Regions from separate parts of the Phytopseudomonas daroniae genome, predicted to be linked through region 1. Evidence: predicted binding sites of a transcription regulator. Region 1 holds the regulator's gene; each other region holds the start of a gene.

Region 1 (5,165 bases):
AGGCGTGCGGTGTCGACCCGTACCGTGGTTTCCGCCTCACTCGCTGGCGCAGCGGCGGCGGCCGGTGCGGCTGCTGTTTTTGCCTTGGCTGGCTCGACCTTGGCCGCCGGCGCAGGAGCTGCCTTGCTGGCGGCGGGTGCAACGGGCTTGGCTTCGGGCTTCGGAGCAGGTGCAATGGGCGCAATGGCGGTCGGCTCGACGAACTTGCCTTTGCCGTGCAACTGATCGAGCAGAGCCTCGAACTCGTCGTCGGTGATTTCATCGCCCTGCGCCGCAGAACTGGCGGGTGCGGCAGGAGCAGCCGATACAGGCGCCTCAGCCGGCGTGCTGGCGAATTGTCCTTTACCGTGCAACTGATCGAGCAAGGCTTCGAATTCGTCGTCGGTTATATCGTCGCCGTTACCACCGCTCGCGGCACTGACCGGCGCAGGCACCTCGACAGCGGGCGTTGCGGAGGTCGCGAACTGTCCCTTGCCATGCAGTTGGTCAAGCAGCGATTCGAATTCATCATCGCTGATTTCGTCGTCCGAGCCGCTCGCCTGCGGTTGCGGCTCATCGCCCAGGGCATCGAGCAATTGTTCGAATTCGCTGTCCGTAATGTCCGTCGATGCCTCTGCGGCCGGCTCGACTGGTGCAACGACCGTGACCGGGGCAGGCGCTGCGGCAGGAGCGGGTTCGGCCAGGCGCGCCAGAGCTGCCAGCAGCTCGGGAGAGGCCGGTGTCGGCTTGGTGCGCTCGCGCACTTCGGTGAACATGCCATTGACGGCATCCAGTGCTTCGAGCACCACGTCCATCAATTCCGAGTCGACACGACGCGCACCCTTGCGCAGGATGTCGAACACGTTCTCGGCGATATGGCAGCACTCCACCAGCTCATTGAGCTGCAAGAAACCGGCCCCGCCTTTTACCGTGTGAAATCCCCGAAAAATCGCATTGAGCAGGTTCATATCGTCCGGGCGGCTTTCCAGCTCCACCAATTGCTCGGACAACTGCTCGAGAATCTCGCCGGCCTCTACCAGGAAATCCTGGAGGATTTCTTCATCGGCGCCGAAGCTCATATGACGTGCTCCTAAAATCCCAGGCTGGACAGCAAATCGTCGACGTCGTCCTGGGAGGATGCGACATCATCACGCTTATCGGCATGAATCTGCGGACCTTCACCGTGGGACGCATCTTTTTGTTTGTTCTGCTCGACACGCAACTCGTCGTGATTGTGTTCGATGCCGGCGAAGCGATCGACCTGGCTGGCCATCAACATGAGCTTCAGCAGGTTGCTCTCTACCTCGGTCACCAGTTGCGTGACACGCTTGATCACTTGCCCGGTCAGATCCTGATAGTCCTGCGCCAGTAAAATGTCGTTGAGATGCCCGGACAGCTTGCTGCTGTCGCGTTGGCTGCGCGCAAGAAACAGCTCGATGCGCTTGGCCAGCTCACGGAAAGCCTCAGCCCCCATTTCACGGCGCATGAAACGCCCCCAATCCTCGCTCAGGGCATCGGCTTCGCTGCTCAGGTCATTGACCAGTGGCGCGCTCTGCTCGACCAGATCCATGGTGCGATTGGCTGCGCGCTCGGTCATGGTCACGACGTAATTGAGCCGCTCGGTGGCGTCGGATATCTGCGAGACTTCCTGGGCGTGAGGCACCCGGGGATCGAGCTGAAAATTGACGATGGCGTTATGCAGCTCACGCGTGAGCTTGCCGACTTCGTGGTAAAGACCCCGGTCGCGCGCCTTGTTCAGTTCATTGATCAGCTGTATCGCTTCACCAAAGTTGCCTTGTTCAAGGCTGTTTACCAGTTGGCGGGCATTGCTTTTCAGGGTCGACTCGAGGCCGGCCTCTTGAGAATCATCGTGTTCCATAACAACCTCGCGGCAGACATCAGCCGTTGACCCGCTCGAATATTTTCTCAATCTTTTCTTTGAGCACCTGAGCGGTGAATGGCTTGACCACATAGCCGTTCACACCGGCTTGGGCGGCCTCGATGATCTGATCGCGCTTGGCCTCTGCCGTAACCATCAGCACCGGCATCTGCTTCAAGCGCTCATCCGCACGCACTGCACGCAGCAAGTCGATACCGCTCATGCCCGGCATGTTCCAGTCGGTCACCAGAAAGTCGAAGCTACCGCTTTGCAGCATCGGCAATGCGGTGGTGCCGTCGTCGGCTTCCGCCGTGTTGGTGAACCCCAGATCACGCAAGAGGTTCTTGATGATCCGTCGCATCGTCGAGAAATCATCGACGATGAGGATTTTCATGTTCTTGTCCAAGTCGACCTCCGTACAGTCCTAAAACGCCTTCAGCATTCCGAAGCGCTTATAAATCGTGAAACCGGCCTGGCGGAACGCCACAAAACCATTGCGCCCTGCTTTGCTGCGTTCACTGTGTTTTCCAGCGCCCTGCCAATTCTCAAAAATATGCGCAAGGCCTGCTGCGTGTCGGCCCTGCTGCGTTGAAAACACCCTGGGTTGCCAGCCCAGTCGACAAGCCGCTTGCGGCTAACGCACGTCAGTGCGGGCCAGAAGCGAGTAGTGCTCATTTTTACCAACAGTAAGTCGCCCGCGACTCCGACCGCTTCCCCACCTGCTTTCGCGGGGGCGCCTAACCCTTGCTGAGCTCTACCCTTGAAAAAACTCTTATGCGCGCCAATCCACTAACCGCGCGCGTAAACGCGCGGCACACTGACTGTGCAATTGGCTGACTCGCGACTCACTAACTCCCAGTACCTCGCCGATTTCCTTGAGGTTCAATTCCTCATCGTAATACAGCGACAACACCAACCGCTCACGCTCCGGCAGATTGCTGATGGCATCGACCAGAGCCGCCTGGAAACGATCATCTTCCAGTTCATGCGAAGGCCCGTGGTGCAGGGAACTCGTGTCTTCCTGCAGCCCACCACTCTCGCCTTCCTGCAACAGGTCGTCGAAACTGAATAAGCGGCTGCCCAAAGTGTCGCCAAGAATGCCGTAGTAATCCCCGAGACTCAATTGGAGTTCGGCAGCAACCTCCTGATCTTTAGCGTCTCTTCCGGTTCTCGCTTCGATTTTTCGAATTGCGTCGCTGACCATCCGGCTGTTGCGGTGTACCGAACGTGGTGCCCAATCGCCCTTGCGCACCTCATCGAGCATGGAGCCACGAATGCGAATCCCGGCAAAGGTCTCGAAACTGGCGCCCTTGCCAGCGTCATAGTTGCGGGATGCCTCGAGCAGGCCAATCATTCCGGCCTGGATCAGATCATCCACCTGCACGTTGGCGGGCAGACGCGCCAGCAGGTGATAGGCAATGCGCTTGACCAACGGCGCGTAACGCTCAATCAATTGATGCTGTGAATCCCGTGCCTGTGTCTTGCTATACATGCGGAGTCCAGAGGCTGTCGTCATACAGCCGTGTCTGCAGTCGGTTGTTGCACCAAGCGCTCGACGAAGAACTCCAGATGGCCTCGCGGATTGGCCGGCAACGGCCATGCGTCAACCTTCTGGGCAATCGCCTTGAACGCCAGCGCGCACTTCGAACGAGGGAACGCCTCATACACCGCACGCTGTTTCTGTACGGCTTTGCGTACCGACTCGTCGTAAGGCACCGCACCCACATACTGCAGCGCGACATCCAGGAAACGGTCGGTGACCTTGGTCAGCTTAGCAAACAGGTTGCGGCCCTCCTGCGGGCTGTGCGCCATATTGGCGAGCACCCGGAAACGATTCATGCCGTGGTCACGATTGAGCAGCTTGATCAGCGCGTAGGCATCGGTGATCGAGGTCGGCTCGTCGCACACCACCACCAGTACTTCCTGGGCGGCGCGCACGAAGCTCACCACCGAGTCGCCGATACCGGCGGCGGTGTCCACGATCAGTACGTCGAGGTTGTCGCTGATATCGCTGAATGCCTGGATGAGGCCAGCGTGCTGCATGGGCGTGAGCTGCACCATGCTCTGGGTGCCGGAGGCCGCAGGCACGATACGAATGCCGCCAGGCCCCTGCAGGATGACATCGCGCAGTTCGCACTCACCCTCGATCACGTCAGCCAGGGTGCGCTTGGCCGTCAGACCGAGCAGCACGTCGACGTTGGCCAGCCCCAGATCGGCATCCATGAGCATGACGCGCCGACCGAGATCCGCCAGCGCCAACGACAAATTCACCGACACATTGGTCTTGCCAACGCCGCCTTTGCCGCCGGTCACCGCGATCACCTGTACGGGATGCATACCCATGTTATCTACACACCTTATCTATCTTCGCTTTAAGCCATAGGGCCATTGTGCGCTGCCGGGACGACCGCAACCAGCGCTTCGCCACACAGCATGATCATCCCGCGCGTCGTGCCGGATCCTGATACAAGCCTGCAAACATATCGGCCATCGTATCCTCACTGGGCTCATCCGGAGCCTGCAGACCGACGGCACGGCTGACCAGTTGATGACTACGCGGCACCTGTACATCGTCCGGAATCCGCGGGCCATCTGCCAGATAGGCTACTGGTAGACGGTGGCTAATAGCCAGACCCAATACCTCACCCATGCTGGTCGCTTCGTCCAGTTTACTCAGAATGCAGCCGGCCAGCCCACAGCGCTTGTAGCTGTGATAGGCGGCCTTCAGCACTTGCGCCTGGCTGGTAGCAGCCAGCACAAGGTAATTTCGGGCGTTGACGCCGCGGCTTGCCAGGGTTTCCAGTTGCATACGCAGCGCCGGGTCGCTGGCCGGCAGACCGGCTGTATCGATAAGCACCACACGCTTGCGCGCCAACGGCGCCAGCGCCTGAGTCAAAGACTGACCGGGATCGACGTGGGTCACGGATACGCCAAGAATACGGCCCAGGGTCTTTAGCTGTTCCTGGGCACCGATGCGGTAGCTGTCCATGCTCACCAGGGCGATATTCGCGGCGCCGTACTTGAGTACGTAGCGTGCTGCGAGCTTGGCCAGCGTGGTGGTCTTGCCCATGCCCGCCGGGCCGACCAGAGCGATCACGCCGCCCTCTTCCATCGGCTCCTGCTTGGGCGTCTGAATCGAGTGTGCCAGATGCGCCAGCACCATACGCCAGGCCTGACGCTGGTCACCGAGCGAGGCCACACGTTCGAGCAGCGTACGGGCCAGTTCGGCGGGCAGCCCCATGCGCTGCAAACGACGCCACAGAGTGGCCTGTTGCGGGCGACGGCTCTGCATCTGCCCCCAGGCGAT
Region 2 (5,165 bases), on a different contig from region 1:
CCCGGCTCGAGGATGATCTCCGGCAGCTCGTCACCGAAGTCGTCCTTGAGGAAGCGGATGATTTCCTCGGCGTAGGTTTCCAGGCTGTTGGTGCGGGTGATGTAGTTGGCCGGGAAGCCGCCACCCATGTTGATCATCTGCAGCACGATGCCGTCTTCTTCCTTCAGGCGCTCGAAGATCACCTTGACCTTGGCGATGGCGGCGTCCCACACGTCGATATCGCGCTGCTGCGAACCCACGTGGAAGGAAATGCCGTACGGCACCAGGCCCAGTTGCTTGGCGAGAATCAGCAGATCCATGGCCATGTCGGTCTGGCAGCCGAACTTGCGCGATAGCGGCCAGTCAGCCGAGGTCGAGCCCTCGGTGAGGATGCGCACGTAGATCTTCGAGCCCGGCGCGGCCTTGGCGATGTTGCGCAGGTCGGCTTCCGAGTCGGTGGCGAACAGGCGCACGCCCTTCTCATAGAAGTAGCGAACGTCGCGGGCTTTCTTGATGGTGTTGCCGTAGCTGATGCGCTCCGGGCCAACGCCACGGCTCATCACCTTATCCAGTTCGTAGATCGAGGCGATGTCGAAATTCGAGCCCTTGTCCTTGAGCAGATCGATGATTTCCACCGCCGGGTTGGCCTTGACGGCGTAGTACACCTTGGCGAATTCGAAACCGGCGCGCAGGTCGTCATAGGCCTGGCTGATGATCGCGGTGTCGATCACCACGAACGGGGTTTCATGCTGGTCAGCGAACGCCTTCATTTTGTTGAAGGTTTCGCGTGGGTAGTAATCTTCGACCTTGATCGGCATGCGGGGCTCCAAATGGCTAAACCATGAACACTAGGATTCGGGCAGTTGAACCGGGCACAGGTTCAACCGGGTGTCGGGGGCGGCCATCGTGCAATCGGCCGGAAAGCCTGCTGCCAGGCCTGGAACGTCTGATCAGTTTCCCCACTTTGGTTCGCCTACTTCCCAAGGCATGTCGCCGAGAATTGCCGTGCCTGGAATCGGGCGCCGCAACCTCTCGTCGTCAGTACTTGAGCCGGATGGATCGTTGCCAGCATGGACGTTCGGCCGCGGACTTTAAGACCATGCCCCGCTCAGATCAATCAAAAATTTTCCCTGACGGCACTGTCGTTTCCCGAGCGTTTTGGATTCCACACAAAGCGCGGCGAAATGCTGCACAGCCGTGGCCCTCACGAGCAAAACCCCGTGCCCGGCAGTGAGCCTGGCACAGGGTGCTTTCACAACGATGACAGAAGGTTTCGGCCCCTTGAGCAGGATCAGCTGGACGATAGGCAAAGCTGTTGGTCAGCTCCGCCTACCACAGGGAAGACTTAACGGAAGCGCTCGACTTCGCGGTGCAGATCGGCGGCCAGCGTCTCCAGTTCCCTGGAGGTGTGGGCCAGGTTGGCGATAACTTCGCGCTGCTCGCCGTTGGCCTGGGCGATGCTCTGCAGGTTGCTGCTGAGCAGCGTCGCGGTGCTGCTCTGCTCGCTGGTCGCGGTGGTGATGGCGGCGAACTGATCGCCAGCGGCGCTGGTCTGCTCGGCGATCTGGGTCAGCGCCGCCGCGACCTTGGCGTTCAGCTCCAGGCCGTTCTGCATCAGTTGGCGACCCTGCTCCATGGTGCTGATGGCGCTGCTGGTTTCACCCTGGATGCTGCCGATCATGCTGGAAATCTCGGTGGTCGCCTCGCGGGTTCGGCCGGCCAGGCTACGTACTTCGTCGGCGACCACGGCGAAACCGCGGCCCTGCTCACCGGCACGGGCGGCTTCGATGGCGGCGTTGAGCGCCAGCAGGTTGGTCTGGTCGGCGATGGAGGTAATGACGCTGAGGATGCCGCCGATTTCCTGGGAACGCTGACCGAGGCTGTCGATAACCTGGGCGGCGCTGTTCAGCGACGAGGATATCTGCTCCAGCGCGTTGGACGCCTCTTCCATCGAGGTACGGCCGATGCGCGTCTGGCTGGCGTTCTCGCTAGCCATGCGCTCGGTGCTGCGCATGTTGTCGGCGATGTTCAGCGATGTGGCGCTGAACTCTTCCACAGCACCGGCCATGCTGCTGATCTCGCCGGACTGCTGCTCGATCCCCTCATAGGCTCCGCGCGATAGACCGGAAAGTGCTTCGGCACGCTGGCTGACATGCTGGGCAGCGCCACGGATGCGCTCGACCATGGTCGACAACGCCGCGCTCATCTGATTGAAGTTGCGCGACAGCTCGCCGATCTCGTCATTGCTGGTGACTTCCAGGCGCACGCTCAGGTCACCGGCGCCCAGCGCCTGAGCCTGACGCACCAGGTCGCCGAGCGGACGCAGCTTGCGCCGCAGCAGCCAGATCACCGCGATCACGGCGAGCAGCAAGGTCACCAGGCTGCCGATTGCCAGTTGGCTGCCGACACGCCAGGTCACGGCCTGAATCTCTTCCTCCGGCATGCTTGCCACGACCGTCCATGGGCCTCCGGCGAAGGGTACGGCGACGCTGTAGAACTGCTGCTCGCCATCGCTCCAGAAACCGCCTTTGCCCGGCGTGCCCAGCACGGTGGACATGTTCGCGCTCAGTTGCTCGGGGCGCTGCGCGGCATAGGGCGGAACCAGCCACTTGCCCTGATCGTCGAGCAGCGCCAGTGAACCGGTGCTACCGATACGAAAGCGCTGCAGGTTGGCGAACTGGGCGTTCTGGGCGTCGGTGTAATCGAAGCCGACGAACAGTACGGCGATCACCCGCCCGGCGCGGTCATTCACCGGGGTGTACTGGGTCATGTAGAAGCGTTCGAACAGCAACGCCCGGCCAACGTAGCTGTTGCCGGCCAGCAGCCGTGCGTAGGCGGGATGGTTACGGTCGAGCACGGTGCCGATGGCGCGGCCGCCGTCCTGCTTGGTCAGCGAGGTGGTGACGCGGACGAAATCATCGCCATCGCGCACGAAAATGGTCGCCACGCCAGCGGTGAGCTGGCGGAATTCATCGACCTCGGAGAATTCATTGTTCAACCGTGTGCTACCCAGGTAGAGCACGGGAGCCTGCAGAGAGCCGACAGTGACCCGCTCGTCCGGGCTGACGTTCAAGCCGCTGCTGAAACGCCGTTCGAACAGCCCGGCCAGCCGCTGCGTGCTTTCGCGCAGGCTGTCGTGGAAAGTGCTCAGTTGGTCGGCCAGCAGACGCGCTTCGCTGCCCAGATGCTCTTCACGGGTAACGAGGTTGGCGCTGCTCAACGAACGCAGGGCGAACAGCGTGCTGACGCTGATCAGCAGTACCAGCATGGCGGCCAGGGCCGTCGCCAGTTGCCAGGCGATACGGGAACGGGGTTGGGTCATGATGCATCTCCAAAGCTCCACATCGTCCTTGTATGGAGTAATTGATAAGCCGCCTATTTCGGCGAGCGCGGAGAATACTTGAGTGCTTTAGTGCGTCAATGAGCACCATGACGCAATCACTACAATTTCTAAGTGGCGCAACGAAAATGTTGTTCCGCAGGCATCAGCGACGCATTTCGACCTCTGGCAACTGCATCGCCCTGACTTCCCCGAGCAGAAAATCGCGCAGTCGCTCGAATCGCTCCTGACCGCGTCGTGCTCGTGGCCACACCAGGTGATAACTGTCGCCGCTGGCCACCGCCGTCGGCCAGGGCAAGCCCAACCGCCCTTGCAGGACATCCTCGGCGACCATCGCCAGGTCGCCAATCGACACGCCATAACCACGGGCTGCAGCGACGATGCCCAACTCCAGCGTATCGAATACCTGGCCGCCCTTGAGCGACACGCTGTCTTCCAGCCCCATGGCCTGCAACCAGCGACGCCAGTCACGACGATCCGGCGTGGGATGCACCAGCTCGGCCTGTTGCAGGTGGCTCAGATCCCATTTATCGCCCGCCACCGACCCTGGCGCGCAGACCGGAATCAGCCATTCCTCGAACAGCAGCGCACTTTGCCATTCTTCATTGAACAGACCGTTACCGAGCAGCACGGCGCAATCGAACGGCTCGTGAAGGAAATCCACGCGGTCGATGTCCATCCAGGCGCTGGTGAGTTGTACTTCTATATCCCCGTGCTGGGCGCGAAAGCGTGACAGGCGCGCCAACAGCCAGCGCATGGTCAGGGTCGAGGGGGCCTTGAGACGCAGGATGCTGTCGTCGACCCGCAACGTGGCACAGGCACGCTCCAGAGAGTCGAAGCCATCGCGCACGCCGGGCAGCAACAGGCGCGCTGGCTCGGTCAGGTGCAGGGTGCGCCCGCGGCGCTCGAACAGGCGGCAGGCGAAATGGCCTTCCAGGGTACGGATGTGCCGGCTCACCGCACTCTGGGTGATCGCCAGTTCATCGGCGGCGCGGGTGAACGAGCCATGACGGGCCGCAGCTTCGAAGGCGCGCAAGGCGTACAGCGCTGGCAAACGCCGGCTCACGATTCGCAACCATGAGTATTAATCATGCATGGCATGGCTTTTTTCCTTTTGTGACATCGCGCCAGAGCCCCCAGAATAGCGACTCAACCCCCACCAAACACGCCCTTTCACGTACTCGGCTAATATCCGCGGTTCCTCAGCGCAGGCCGCGGACAGACCCGGAATCTGTAATCTTCTGAGCATAACTCATGGATCGCCACGCCCTTCGCCTGGAACTCATCGCCATCCTGCGCCTGTCCGGCCCGTTGATCGCCGCGCAGCTGGCGCACGTGCTGATGGTGTTCACCGACACGGTGATGATGGGCTTGCTCGGCCCGCAGGAACTGGCGGGCGGTGGCCTGGGTGCGGCGAGCTATTCGTTCGTGTCGATTTTCTGTGTCGGGGTGATTGCCGCAGTCGGCAGCCTGGTCGCCATCCGCCATGGCGCTGGCGATACACCGGGGGTAACCCGTCTGCTCGGTACTGGCCTGTGGCTCGGCTGGGCACTGGCTCTCGGCGCAGGGCTGCTGCTGTGGAACCTAGCCCCCGCACTGCTCTGGGCCGGCCAGTCACCCGCCAACGTCGGCAATGCCATGACCTTCCTGCAGGCGCTGCTGTTCGCCCTGCCCGGCTACATGACGTTCATGGCATTGCGCGGTTTCACCGCCGCCATCGGCCGGCCCGGCCCGGTGATGGCCATCAGCCTGGGCGGCGCGCTGGCCAACTTCGTCCTCAACTATGCGCTGATCAAAGGCTGGTTCGGTCTGCCGGCACTCGGGCTGGCCGGCATCGGCATGGTCA
Region 3 (5,165 bases), on a different contig from region 1:
ACACCTCCGCACGCTGGGCGCGGAAGCCCAGTGCCTTCTCGTGAATGCCAAGTGCGCTATCGAAGCTGATGCTCATCTCAGGAACCTTTGCCGTGGCGGCTAGCCTGTTTTCGTGCAAATTTCTCAGCAAAGCACGTGCCAATTTATTTTTTATCTTATAAATCAGCCTGATAAGCTAAAAACGAAGAGAACGGCAGGCTCAAGCGGCAAAGCTTTTCCGCCGCTTGGCAAGGCGGGAGCGGCAATTGGACGGAGGCTTGCCGCTTTTCTGACGCTGGGGTGACAGAACACCGTCAAGCGCGACGAGGGAGATAAAATGAAAAACGGGAGGCCCCAGGCCTCCCGTTTTTTCGATCTACTGAATCATTTGGCTTTGTAAATGATGCCTGGACTGCATTGCACCATCTGATAACGCTCAGGCAACCCATTCAGCGCTTCGGAAGCGCCTAGGAACAGATAGCCGCCAGGCTTGAGCATGGCATGAATGCGCGTAAGGATGTCCTTCTTCACTTCGGCGGAGAAGTAGATCAGCACGTTGCGGCAGAACACGATGTCGAACTTGCCGAGGCTGGCGTAGCTGTCCAGCAGGTTCAGCGGACGAAATTCGACACGACTCTTGATCGCCGGCTTCACCACCCAGCGCCCAGGCCCCTTGGGATCGAAATAACGCTGCAGACGCTCCTGGGCAAGACCACGCCCCATCGCCAGGCTGTCGTACTCACCCGACTTGCAGTTATTGAGCATGGTCGGTGACAGATCGGTGGCCACGATCTGCACACCGGCCTTGAGCTGACCAATATTGCTGCGCTCGAACTCATCGATGCTCATCGACAACGAATAAGGCTCCTGCCCCGAAGAACAGGCTGCCGACCAGATACGCAGGCGTTGCCCTGGATAAGCCTTGATAAGCTCGGGCAATACGCGACTCTTGAGCACCTCGAAGGGGTAGGCATCGCGAAACCACAAGGTTTCGTTAGTGGTCATGGCATCGACCACCTGCTCGCGCAGGCCACTGCGCGGCTGATTCTGCATGCGCTGCACCAACTCGCCCAGCGTCTTGATGGCGTTAGTCTCCATCAGCTTGTTCAGCCGACTGGAAACCAGGTACTGCTTATTGCTACCCAGCACGATGCCACAGGCTTTTTCCAGAAAGATCCGGAACTGCTCGAAATCCAAATTACCTGAAGACACTCGCGAAGCCTCGCCCATCTATGAAGTCGAATACGGCAAGCGAGCCAATGCGCGCCTGCCGATCTTGCCGCCAACGCCCGGTCGAAAACCCCGGGCGGCTCATTCGTTATGCCGAGTGATCGCTCAACTTGATTCGTTCGACCACACGGGAAGCCAGATCATCCGGGTGAAATTTCGCCAGAAAATCGTTGGCCCCCACTTTCTTCACCATCGCCTGGTTGAATACACCGGATAGCGAAGTATGCAGGAGAATATGCAATTTCTGCATACGCGGATCGGAGCGAATCGCTGCGGTCAGCGTGTATCCATCCATTTCCGGCATCTCGATGTCGGAGATGAGCATCAGCAGCTCATGCTCCGGCGACTTGCCCTCATCCGCCATCGCCTGCAGGAAACTCAGTGCCTCGCGCCCGTCATTCAACGCAGTCACCTCGACACCCACCGTCTGCAGGCAGCGCATCACCTGCTTACGCGCCACCGACGAATCATCGACGATCAGCACATGCTGGCTGACAGCCCTGGCCTGGGTCTCAACGTCCACCACACCGACGGAAATCACCTCGGAGGTCGGCGCCACTTCGGCGAGAACCTTCTCCACGTCGATGATTTCGACCAGTTTGTCATCCAGATGCGTTACCGCCGTCAGATAGTGGTCGCGCCCGGTGCCCTTGGGTGGTGGGTGGATTTCTTCCCAGTTCATGTTGACGATGCGCTCCACGGAGCGCACCAGGAAGCCCTGCACCTTAGTGTTGTACTCGGTGATGATAACGAAGCTGCCCTGCAGATCACCCAGTGGCCGCCTGCCCGTCGCCATGGACAGATCCAGGATCGGAATGGTACCGCCACGAATGTTCGCCACACCACGAACCACCGGGTTCGATTTGGGCATTACGGTGAGTTTCGGGCATTGCAACACCTCCTTCACCTTGAAGACGTTGATCCCGTACAGCTGTGGGCCATCGAGACGAAACAGCAACAGCTCCAGGCGATTCTGTCCAACCAGCTGAGTACGCTGGTTGACCGAGTCCATCACTCCGGCCATGTACGGCTCCCATGATTCCAGTAACGCATCTGGTTTGGTTAGCGTAGCAGGCGGCACGCGCCTTGCTTCTAATCAGACATGAATGCACAAACGACAATTATTCGACGCTCAATGGCCAAGAGCTTCCGTTGCCTGGCAGTTTTACCTGCTTTGCTGGCGCTCGGCTATAGCACGCTGACAACTGCCTCAGTCACTCTGCCCGATCAGCTTATCGGCGAGACCCAGCGCTTTCTTGAGCAGGCCGTTGAAGACTATTTGCAGCGCAGCAACATCCAGGCGCGCCACGAGACCCAGATCAATCGCCTGGATCCACGCCTGCGACTGCCTTTGTGTGATCAGCCATTGACGACGACCCTTGAAACGCCAGCCGAACCCGTAGGCCGAGTGACCATGCGCGTGCGTTGCGACGGCACTTCGCCATGGACGGTATTCGTTCCCGGCCAAGTGCGCCTTTATCGTGAGGTGGTTACCCTGGTACGACCAGTCAATCGCGAGGGCGTGCTCAGCGAGGCCGATATAATGCTGGCGGAGCGAGATGTCGGCCTGCTCAATCAGGGCTACCTGACCGCGCTGGAGCAGGCGATCGGCAGAAAAGCCACGCGCGCCATGCAGCCGGATCAGGTCTTGGCGCCCGTGCACATCCGCCAGGCGGAAGCGATCCGCCGCGGCGACCAGGTGGTGATCAGCGCACGCAGTGGCGGCATCAATGTACGCATGCCCGGCGAGGCGCTATCCGACGGCGCCGTGGGCAAGCAGATCAGCGTACGCAACCAGCGCTCGCAACGGGTGGTTCGCGCCCGGGTCATCGGCCCTGGACAAGTTGAAGTCTCCATGTAGGCATGATTCATGTTTATTATCTAATGGATTGGCTGACTGGCGAAGAAGGGTGTTTTAGACTGTGCAAGCGACGCGATTTTTTTGCCTAAAGTTTTCCCGGGCATAGCCGACACACTAGGCAAGCGTCCAAACTCTGTCAGAGGTTTTGCATCATGGTCATCGATTTCAACCGACTCAACAGCACCACGCCAGCCAGCACAACGCGTGCGGGTAGCACCCAGGGCGGCAAGAACGAAGCCATCGACAACAAGGCAGCTGCCAGCGAAACCGCAGGCCAGAATGCGGCCATCAGCGGCAAGAGCGGCGAATCCGTGCAGCTGAGCAGCGAAGCACAGCAATTGCAGAAAACCATCGACCAACTGCGCGACCAACCTGTCGTCGATACCGATCGGGTAGCCAAGCTCAAGCAGGCCATTGCCGACGGTAGTTACCAGGTCGATAGCCAGCGCGTCGCCAGCAAACTGCTCAATTTCGAATCCCAGCGCTAGTCTCCGGGCTTGCGCTGGGGATGTTGGACGCCCAGGAACCGTTTCGACGTTTTGCCAGCCTGTTGGCCGGCAGACCTTGAGCAGGTTCCTCCCCAGAGAGCCCGCTAATGAACGCTACAACCCTGCTTGACCTGTTCAATGAAGATATCGGCCACGCCGAGCAATTGCTTGAGTTGGTCGAGGCCGAATTCCAGGCCCTGAGCGAACATGATCTGCCACGCCTGCAACAGATACTGGCCGACAAGCAACCCTTGCTGGCCAGCCTTGATCAGCATGGCAAGAACCGCACCCAGATACTCCTCGGTCTCGAACTGAGCGCTGATCGCGCCGGCTTGCTCACGCTCGCCGAGCGCTCGGATCAGGGCGATGCGCTTGTGACCGCCAGCGATCAACTGAGCAGTCTGCTGGAGAGCTGTCAGAGCGCCAACCTGCGTAATGGCCGGATCATCCGCTCCAGTCAGAAAAGCACGGAAAGCATGCTCGGCATTTTGCGCGGTAACGAGACGCCGTCACTCTATGACAGCAGCGGTGGTACCGCTAAAGTCGACAGCAAGCGCCCGCTTAGCCAGGCCTGACTATAACGACAAGATGCGCAATGATGTCAAAATGGCATTATCATTGACGCAGCAGCTTGCCTCGGAGATCACTGGACCGTGTCCACCCCCTTCGCTCAGGACGATGATGGCCCGCAACCCCCAAAAGTGCTCAAGGCACCCGTGGAAATCGTTGCCAACCTACGCCTTCTGCAACATCACCATGACCCTCTGATCATCATGTTCCAGGAGCGCAACCAGCGCTTCCAGAGCTATGTGATAGAAGTAGATCGCGCCCAGAATCTGTTGATTCTCGACGAGATGATCCCCAGTGAAGGCGAACGCTATATGCAGAACGGCGAAGCCTTTCGGGTCGAATCGCAGCATGATGGTGTACGGATAGCCTGGGATTGCCCAGCCGGCATGCAAACGGGCGAATACCAGGGAGAGCGTTGCTACATCGGCGGCATTCCCGACGAGGTGCTCTATCATCAGCGCCGTAACGCGTTCCGGGCAGCGCTCAAGCAGTCAGATCAGGTCAAGGTGGAACTCAACAGCACCACGCTGCGCACACCACTGGAAGGCCTGATGCTCGATATTTCCGCTTCGGGCTGCAAGATTCGCTTGCCCGGCAAAGCCAGCGAAAAACTGCAGTCGGGCCAAATCTATGAAAGTTTCCACGCCCTGCTTCCAATAGGCCGGCTGGAAGCCGCCGTGGAGCTGCGATACGCACGCTATGACGAAAAGCTCGATCTCACTTTCGCCGGCCTGCATTTCGCAAACCTTAGCGGGCTGCAACAGCGGCTGGTGGAGCGTTTCGTCTACCAGCTGCAACGCGAAGCACGGCGCTTCGAGAGCGACACCTTTCTCTGAGTCACTCCCTCCAGCCGATCAGGCCTGTGGCGGTGCCGCAGGCTTCTCTTCAGAATCGGCATCAGCCTGCACATCAGGATCGGCCACCACGGGCTCCTGCATCTGTTCCTGAACCACCTGCTCATCGACACGCGGATCCAGTGCCGCCACCAGTGGCGATGCCGTCATGTTCACGGGCATGGCCACGTGCTGCAGCGGCGC

The links. The regulator FliA, encoded in region 1, starts transcription of late flagellar genes. The targets are predictions, from matches to a motif close to CTAAAGTTTNNNNNNNNNNNGCCGNTAA.
Region 2: a site for FliA is predicted at 3,357-3,384, ahead of DNK10_RS17885 (methyl-accepting chemotaxis protein). Genes of this name have one in related genera too.
Region 3: a site for FliA is predicted at 3,156-3,183, ahead of flgM (flagellar biosynthesis anti-sigma factor FlgM). Genes of this name have one in related genera too.

The regions. Positions count from the first base shown of each region.
Region 1 covers NZ_QJUJ01000005.1:200,026-205,190, forward strand. The annotation lists gene DNK10_RS14330 (chemotaxis protein CheA) at 1-1,058, opposite strand, end outside; gene DNK10_RS14335 (protein phosphatase CheZ) at 1,070-1,858, opposite strand; gene DNK10_RS14340 (chemotaxis response regulator CheY) at 1,878-2,252, opposite strand; gene fliA (RNA polymerase sigma factor FliA) at 2,631-3,374, opposite strand; gene fleN (MinD/ParA family protein) at 3,371-4,201, opposite strand; gene flhF (flagellar biosynthesis GTPase FlhF) at 4,296-5,165, opposite strand, start outside.
Region 2 covers NZ_QJUJ01000008.1:25,969-31,133, reverse strand. The annotation lists gene DNK10_RS17890 (type III PLP-dependent enzyme) at 1-797, opposite strand, end outside; gene DNK10_RS17885 (methyl-accepting chemotaxis protein) at 1,325-3,301, opposite strand; gene DNK10_RS17880 (LysR substrate-binding domain-containing protein) at 3,465-4,385, opposite strand; gene DNK10_RS17875 (NorM family multidrug efflux MATE transporter) at 4,574-5,165, shown strand, end outside.
Region 3 covers NZ_QJUJ01000002.1:199,128-204,292, reverse strand. The annotation lists gene flgB (flagellar basal body rod protein FlgB) at 1-76, opposite strand, end outside; gene cheR (protein-glutamate O-methyltransferase CheR) at 364-1,191, opposite strand; gene DNK10_RS06025 (chemotaxis protein CheV) at 1,298-2,233, opposite strand; gene flgA (flagellar basal body P-ring formation chaperone FlgA) at 2,312-3,070, shown strand; gene flgM (flagellar biosynthesis anti-sigma factor FlgM) at 3,223-3,558, shown strand; gene DNK10_RS06010 (flagella synthesis protein FlgN) at 3,666-4,133, shown strand; gene DNK10_RS06005 (flagellar brake protein) at 4,212-4,964, shown strand; gene DNK10_RS06000 (MFS transporter) at 4,983-5,165, opposite strand, start outside.